DNA from 2 places in the Neorhizobium sp. USDA 3394 genome. Region 2 is predicted to be linked to the other one. Evidence: riboswitches for the same ligand, from Rfam matches in the RefSeq annotation. Region 2 holds a riboswitch; the other holds the start of a gene.

Region 1 (4,030 bases), 890 kb from region 2:
GGATGGCGTGTCCAGCGGACAGCCCGAGGAATATTCGTAACTGTCGCCGGGCTTCAGCCGCGGCTGCTCGCCGACGACCCCCGGCCCGTCCACTTCATCGACGATGCCGTTCTGGTCGGTAATGTGCCAGTAGCGATGCACGAGCTGTACGGTAAGCGTCGAATGGTTCTCGATGACGATGCGATATCCCCACACATAGCGGCTCTCTTCCGGGTTGGATTGCTCCTCCAGATAGTAGGGCTCGACGGCGACATCTATATCTCTTGTCCGGGCGCGATACATGCGACACCTCAACAACGCTCACTGCTTCGATATTGTACAGGGGGGCCGCAACGTCAAGAAATCTCGCGGTTTGAACAACCGAGTGTGAGCATTTGTTGAAGTTAAGGATAATCGGGATGGTGAATCTCCTGGTCGATCCACCATCCCGGAAAGCGAACGCTTACATGCCCGCCTGGGAAAGCGCCCGGGCGAAATCCTCGATCAGGTCATCGGTATCCTCGATACCGGCAGACAGGCGCACGGTGCCGGGCGAGATGCCGAGTTCGGCGCGGGCCTCATCCGTGAGGTTCTTGTGCGTCGTCGTTGCCGGATGGGTGATCAGGCTCTTGGCGTCGCCGAGATTGTTGGAAATCTGCACGATCTCCAGCGCGTTCTGCAGCTTGAAGGCCGCTTCCTTGCCTCCCTTCAGCTCGAAGCACACCAGCGTCGAGCCTCCCGTCATCTGCCTGGCGATGATATCGGCCTGCGGATGGTCCTTGCGGCCCGGATAGATCACTTTTGCGACCTGGTTCTGGTCGGCGAGGAAGTCGGCGATCTTCGAGGCGCTCTCCGTCTGCTGCTTGACGCGCAGCGGCAGGGTCTCGATGCCCTTCAGCAGCGTCCAGGCATTGAACGGCGACATGGCCGGGCCGGTATGGCGGAAATAGTCGTGCAGGTTCTCGTCGATCCAGGCCTTGTCGGACAGCACGACGCCGCCGAGGCAGCGGCCCTGGCCGTCGATATGCTTGGTCGCCGAATAGACGACGATATGCGCGCCGAGCTCCAGCGGCTTCTGGAAAAGCGGGGTCGCAAACACGTTGTCGACCACGACCTTGGCGCCGATCTGGTTGGCGAGCCTGGCGACGCCGGCAATGTCGACCACTTCGAGCGTCGGGTTGGTCGGGCTTTCCAGGAAGAAGACCTTGGTCTTCGGCGTGATCGCCTTTTCCCAGTTTTCCAGGAAGCGTCCGTCGACCAGCGTGCATTCGATGCCGTATTTCGGGGCGAGCGTCTCGACCACCCAGCGGCAGGAGCCGAAGAGGGCGCGGGCAGCGACGATATGGTCGCCGGCCTTCAGCTGGCAGAGGATCGCGGCGGTGACGGCAGCCATGCCAGAGGCGGTGGCGCGGGCGTCTTCGGCGCCTTCCAGCATGCACATGCGCTTTTCGAACATGTCGTTGGTCGGGCTGCCGTAACGGGCGTAGATGAAGCCGTCGGTCTCGCCCTTGAAGCGGGCTTCGGCCGCTTCCGACGTGTCATAGACGAAACCCTGCGTCAGGAAGATCGCTTCCGAGGTTTCGCCATATTGCGAGCGCAACGTGCCGCCGTGTACGAGCTGGGTTGCCGGGCGCCATTTGTTAGTCATGCGTGTTCCCCATTCAGAACAAAAAAACCGGTCGCATAAGCAGACCGGTTTCGCACCCGGTCTTTTTAGCCACTTATTTAACGTGGCTGCAAGCCGACCGGCCAAATCACCACGGGATAAAAGTGGCATAGCGCCACGCCCCGCTTGCGTCAATGGCTCGCATTTGGTTTTGTCGCCTCGAAAACTTGAGAGAGACATGATGGCTCGCGAAACAGGAATTTTGGCGGACCGCGCGATCGCGGCGCTTTTCGACAGTGGACGGCTGATCTCCGAGCGCGAGCTCGACCTCGACCAGATCCAGCCGGCAAGCCTCGACCTGCGCCTGGGCGCCAAGGCGTTTCGCGTCCGCGCGAGCTTCATGCCGGGGCCGACGAGCCTGGTTTCCGACAAGCTCGATCGCCTCAAGCTGCACGTCATCGATCTCTCCGAAGCCGCGGTGCTGGAAACCGGCTGCGTCTATATCGTGCCGCTGATGGAACGGCTCGACCTGCCGGCAAACATGTCGGCCTCGGCCAACCCGAAAAGCTCCACCGGCCGGCTCGATATCTTTACCCGCGTCATCACCGACTACGCCCAGGAATTCGACAAGATCCCCGCCGGTTATTCCGGCCCGCTCTATCTCGAAATCTCGCCCCGTACTTTCCCCATCGTCGTGCGCCGCGGTTCGCGCCTGTCGCAGATCCGGTTCCGGGTCGGCAATGCGCTGCTTGGCGAGCCGGACCTTCTGCAACTCCATAACACCGAAACCCTGGTCGCGTCCGCCAAGCCGAATGTATCGGGTGGCGGCATCGCCCTTTCGATCGATCTTTCCGGCGACAGCGTCGGCCTGATCGGCTATCGCGGCAAACACCACACGGCCGTCGTCGATGTCGACAAGAAGGCGCAGCATGACATCTTCGATTTCTGGGAGCCGCTTTACAGTCGCGGCCGCAGCGAACTGATCCTCGATCCGGACGAATTCTATATCCTGGTCTCGCGCGAGGCGGTGCATGTGCCGCCGCTTTATGCGGCCGAGATGACGCCCTTCGATCCGCTGGTCGGCGAATTCCGCGTCCACTATGCCGGTTTCTTCGATCCGGGCTTCGGCCACGAGGCGGCGGGCGGGCGTGGCAGTCGTGCCGTGCTCGAAGTGCGCAGCCACGAAGTGCCGTTCATCCTCGAAGACGGCCAGATCGTCGGCCGTCTGGTCTACGAGCACATGCTGGAAAAACCCGAGGGCATGTACGGCGCCGGCCTCGGCTCCAACTATCAGGCGCAGGGACTGAAACTGTCCAAGCATTTTCGCGCCTGACGCCACCTCCGGCTTGACAGGCGATGCCGTCTGTTGGAAGTCTGCAGACCGACGCGGGTGTAGCTCAATGGTAGAGCAGCAGCTTCCCAAGCTGAATACGAGGGTTCGATTCCCTTCACCCGCTCCAGCTTTTCATCACATGCTGCAGCTACCCTTCAGCCTGAAGGAGGGTAACTATCGTGAGAGCCGCAGGTAGGTTCGGCGCGATCAAGAATGGGCGAGTTGGGGGCATCTCACCGGTTCGCGATCAGCCAATCCCAACTGAACTTCTCGAGTGTCTTCTCGCTGAACATTGGAAATCTGCTCTGCAACAATTGGACAACCATCGACGCTCTCGTAGGAATGGGAACTTGTGTACCTACTTGATGGGTAATCACTTCTGTACAGTCACCATAGGCCCTCTGTAAACGGTCTATGAGTTCGTACCCGTCTATGATTTCACCATCTGTAGCTTCCGGATTTGCGATTTTGATCCAGCAGAATAGCGAACTCTCACGGAAGACGTATGGTTGAGGGTTCGAGATACCCGCCTTCCGCTCGTGATGAGCCAAGGTGTACCTTGACCGGAAAATTTCGTAGACCGAATCACAAAGCGAAAGAGCTGAAGCGCGCCGTAGAATCGCATCTATTTCTGGAATGTCCTGCAATGCGACTAATTCGTCAATTGTAGTCATTACTGATATCCAGATTCCGAGTTCCACCAACGATGGAACGTGAAGGTGGCGGGTTACCCTGCTCGGTTGCAGAGTTATGGACGTTCAGGTCCACGGAGGCAATTGCTCCGCCCCACGGATCCGCGTTTCTGCGGGCGCGAGGATGTCGGCCCACAGCTATGGATCAATGTCGGTGAGCTTGGCAATCATGAGGTAGCGTCGCATGCGGGTTTCCGTAAGCAACTACCGGACTGACGCCAATACGGCGATGCTGTCCGCGGATACGGTGTGGGCTGCGTTCAGGAAGAAACGGCAACTGTGAACTGCGGCAGGCAGTCTATCCAAGCTGAGGCGGCGCCGGCGACAGAGACCTGGCAGTCGGTGGCCGCCGGGCGCGTTGAGCGCCCGGCGAACCGGCTTACTTCTTGGCGTCAGCCCAGCTCTTTACGAGCTCGTCGT
Region 2 (4,030 bases):
CGGCCCGTGCGGCCGAGAATAGTTCCTCGACAACGCGGATATGATCGTCCATCGAGCCGCCGACATCGAAGAACATCAGGAGCTTGACCGCATTGCGCCGCTCGGGCCGGGTCTGCACATCGAGATAACCGTGTTCGGCGGTGGAGCGGATCGTCCCGGGCAGGTCGAGTTCCTCGACCGCCCCTTCCCGCACCCAGCGGCGCAGCCGCTTCAGCGCAAGCTTGATGTTTCGGGTGCCGAGCTCGACCCTATCGTCGAAGTCGGCGAACTCACGCTTGTCCCACACTTTTACCGCCCGGCGATGGCGGGACTGGTCCTGGCCGATCCGCACGCCTTCCGGATTATAGCCATAGGCCCCGAAAGGGGAGGTGCCCCCTGTGCCGATCCATTTCGAGCCGCCCTGATGCCGGCCCTTCTGTTCCTCCAGCCGCTTCCGCAGCGTCTCCATCAGCTTCTCGAAACCTCCGAGCGACTCGACGAGCTTCTTCTCCTCGTCCGTCAGGTGCTTTTCGACGAGCTTGCGCAGCCATTCTTCAGGGATATTGGCGACATCCAGGCCCGGCTCGCCGGAGACGGCCTCGAGTCCGCGGAAATAGGACGAAAACACCCGGTCAAACTTGTCGATATGCCGCTCGTCCTTCACCAGCGCCGTGCGGGCGAGGAAATAGAAGGCCTCCACGTCGAAATCCGCGATCCCTTCCTCCATGCCTTCGAGAAGGTCGAGAAATTCCCGGAGCGTCACCGGGACTTTCGCTTCTTTGAGGTGAAGGAAGAAGGGAATGAACATCGCGTCGAGGCCTATTCGGTGCCGATCTTCTCCAGGTCGTAAGGGGTCGTCTGGTAGATCTCGTTGATCCAGTTGCCGAACAGAAGATGTGCATGGCTGCGCCAACGGTTCAAGGGCGTCAGCGTGTCGTCGTTATGCGGGAAGTAGTTGTGCGGCATCTTGATCGGCACGCCGGCATTGACGTCCCGGAAATATTCGTCAGCCAGCGAGGTGGAGTCGTATTCCACATGGTTGAACATGTAGAGCCGCTTGCCGGCTTTCTCATGCACCAGGCAGATGCCCATTTCCTCGGATTCCATCAGGATTTCGAGGTCCGGGTGCTTTTCGATGTCGGCGCGGCGCACTTCGGTCCAGCGCGACACCGGAACCTGGAAGTCGTCCGAAAAGCCGTTCAGATAGATCGAGGACGGCACGAGGTTGCGGTGGCGATAGACGCCGAACGCTTTTTCCTTGAGTTCGTATTTCGGCACGCCGTGGAAATGGTAGATCGCCGCCATCGCGCCCCAGCAGACATTCATGGTCGAATGCACGTTGGTCGCCGTCCAGTCGAGAATCTTCTGCATCTCGTCCCAATAGGTGACGTCCTCGAAGGCAAGCGTCTCGATCGGCGCACCGGTGATGATGAAGCCGTCGAACTTGCGGTGCTTCACCTCTTCCCAGGTCTCGTAGAAGGACAGGAGGTGATCTTCCGACGTGTTCTTGGCCTTGTGGCCGCCGACGCGGACCAGCGAGAACTCGACCTGCAGCGGCGAGGCGCCGACAAGGCGCGCCATCTGCAGCTCGGTCTTGATCTTGTTCGGCATGAGATTGAGCAGCCCGATCTGCAGCGGACGAATGTCCTGCCGCACCGCCATGGTTTCGGTCAGCACCCGCACGCCTTCGGAAACGAGCGTCGTGAATGCGGGCAGCGTATCGGGAATCTTGATCGGCATGTCTCAACCCAACAAAAATAAAACCGGCGGCAAAATAAATCGCGACCGGTCCGTGGGAAGACATCTTCTCGCGGCCCTTTAGCGACTTTTTTAACGTGGCTGCAAGCCGGCCGGCCAAATCACCACGAATTCTCGGGAGTTCAAATACGCCTTGCTACTCCCGGCGTCAATGGGAGCATAATCTTCCGCTCACCGCTCCCGCCGCGCCATGAAGGCCAGCCGCTCGAAGAGATGCACGTCCTGCTCGTTCTTGAGGAGCGCGCCATGCAGCTTCGGCAGCGCGTTCTTGACATCGCCGCGCAGATCCGACGGATCGACATCGTCGGAGACCAGGAGCCGGATCCAGTCCAGCGCCTCGGAGGTCGAGGGCTTTTTCTTCAGGCCCGGCATCTCGCGGATCTCGTAGAATTGCGTCAGCGCATTGCGCACCAGCGTCTGCTTGATGCCGGGATAATGAACCTCGACGATGCGGGCGAGCGTATCGACGTCCGGGAAGCGGATATAGTGGAAGAAACAGCGGCGCAGGAAGGCGTCCGGCAGTTCCTTCTCGTTATTGGAGGTGATGATGACGATTGGCCGGACCTTGGCGCGCACCATCTCGCCGGTCTCGTAGACATGGAACTCCATGCGGTCGAGTTCCTGCAGCAGGTCGTTCGGGAATTCGATATCCGCCTTGTCGATCTCGTCGATCAACAGAACGAGCTTCTTGTCGGAGGCAAAGGCCTGCCACAGCTTGCCGCGGCGGATATAGTTCGCGACATCGTGGACGCGTTCGTCGCCCAGCTGGCTGTCGCGCAGCCGCGAGACGGCGTCGTATTCGTAAAGCCCCTGCTGCGCCTTGGTGGTGGACTTGATATTCCACTCGATGAGATCGAGCCCGAGGGCGGCGGCGACCTGCCGCGCCAGTTCGGTTTTGCCGGTGCCCGGCTCGCCTTTGACCAGCAGCGGACGTTCGAGCCGGATCGCGGCGTTGACCGCCACCATCAGATCCTTGTCGGCAATATAGTCCGCTGTACCCTGAAACTGCATCTCGGCATCCTGATCAATTAAGCGCCGCAAACTAAAAGCTCATCCCCGGCGGTGCAACAGCTTTCCCTTTCGGCCGGCTTTGCGCTATGGGCAATGCGCATGAGCCATTCGACCTTCACCATTCTGCTCGGCGGCAATCTCACCGTCACCGACCGCCTGCGGGACACCGTTGCCGGCAGCCGCTTCATTGCGGCCGATAGCGGCATGCGCCATGCAGCGGCGCTGGGCGTCGAACCGGAGCTTTGGGTCGGCGATTTCGACTCCTCCGATGCCGCGCTGATCGCGCAGTTTCCGCAGGTCGAGCGGCAGGCCTTCCCGCCGGCCAAGAACGAGACGGACGGCGAGATCGCGACGGCCGAAGCCGTCGAAGGCGGTGCAACAAGACTGATCTTTGCCGGCGCGCTCGGCGGCGAGCGCAGCGACCATGCGCTTCAGCATCTCTTTCACGCTATGAGCCTGGCCGAACGCGACCTCGACATCATGCTTACGTCGGGCGACGAGGAGGCCGTGCCGTTGCTGCCAGGCACCAAGACTCTGGACCTGCCCAAGGGTTCGCTGTTTTCCGTCATCGGGTTTTCCGACCTGGAAGGGCTCGACATCATCGGCGCACGTTATCCGCTCGACAACTTCTCGCTCCCCTTCGGCTCCTCGCGCACCGTCTCGAACGTTGCGGAAGGCCAGGTGGAATTCCATTTGAGGAAAGGCAAGGCCATGATCCTTGCCCGCCCCTATGACATGACAGGAGCCTAAGCTATTGGCGCCCCCTATCCTGAAACTTGACGATATCTTCCTGAGCTTCGGCGGCGCGCCGCTGCTGGCCGGCGCGGGTCTGCAGGTGGAGCCGGGCGACCGCATCTGCCTCGTCGGCCGCAACGGTTCCGGCAAATCGACGCTGATGAAGATCGCGGCCGGCATGGTCGAACCGCAATCGGGCGAAGTGTTCCGCCATCCGTCCTCGACCATCCGCTATCTCGAACAGGCACCGGATTTCGCCGACTATTCGACGGTGCAGGCCTATGCCGAAGCGGGCCTCGGCCCCGGCGACGATCCCTATCGCGTCACCTATCTGCTCGAACATCTGGGTCTCACCGGCCAGGAACACCCGAACACGCTCTCCGGCGGCGAGTCCCGCCGTGCAGCACTTGCCCGCGTCATGGCGCCTGAGCCGGACATCCTGATGCTCGACGAGCCGACCAACCACCTCGACCTGCCGACCATCGAATGGCTGGAAGACGAGTTGCGCAAGACCAGAAGCGCGCTGGTGGTGATATCGCATGACCGT

What was found. Region 2 has a riboswitch for S-adenosylmethionine ahead of metA (homoserine O-acetyltransferase MetA). Riboswitches for the same ligand answer to the same signal wherever they lie in the genome.
Region 1: another riboswitch for S-adenosylmethionine. It lies ahead of ACZ9EJ_RS15925 (O-succinylhomoserine sulfhydrylase); the one in region 2 lies ahead of metA (homoserine O-acetyltransferase MetA).

What each region holds. Positions count from the first base shown of each region.
Region 1 is NZ_JBWCDU010000001.1:3,232,427-3,236,456, reverse strand. Features, by position in the region: gene apaG (Co2+/Mg2+ efflux protein ApaG) at 1-282, opposite strand, end outside; gene ACZ9EJ_RS15925 (O-succinylhomoserine sulfhydrylase) at 443-1,627, opposite strand; SAM riboswitch at 1,672-1,750, opposite strand; gene ACZ9EJ_RS15920 (2'-deoxycytidine 5'-triphosphate deaminase) at 1,824-2,918, shown strand; tRNA gene ACZ9EJ_RS15915 (tRNA-Gly) at 2,972-3,045, shown strand; gene ACZ9EJ_RS15910 (hypothetical protein) at 3,152-3,592, opposite strand; gene ACZ9EJ_RS15905 (ABC transporter substrate-binding protein) at 3,990-4,030, opposite strand, start outside.
Region 2 is NZ_JBWCDU010000001.1:4,121,879-4,125,908, reverse strand. Features, by position in the region: gene ACZ9EJ_RS20185 (vWA domain-containing protein) at 1-787, opposite strand, end outside; gene metA (homoserine O-acetyltransferase MetA) at 799-1,719, opposite strand; SAM riboswitch at 1,778-1,855, opposite strand; gene ACZ9EJ_RS20175 (AAA family ATPase) at 1,909-2,748, opposite strand; gene ACZ9EJ_RS20170 (thiamine diphosphokinase) at 2,842-3,498, shown strand; gene ACZ9EJ_RS20165 (ABC-F family ATP-binding cassette domain-containing protein) at 3,503-4,030, shown strand, end outside.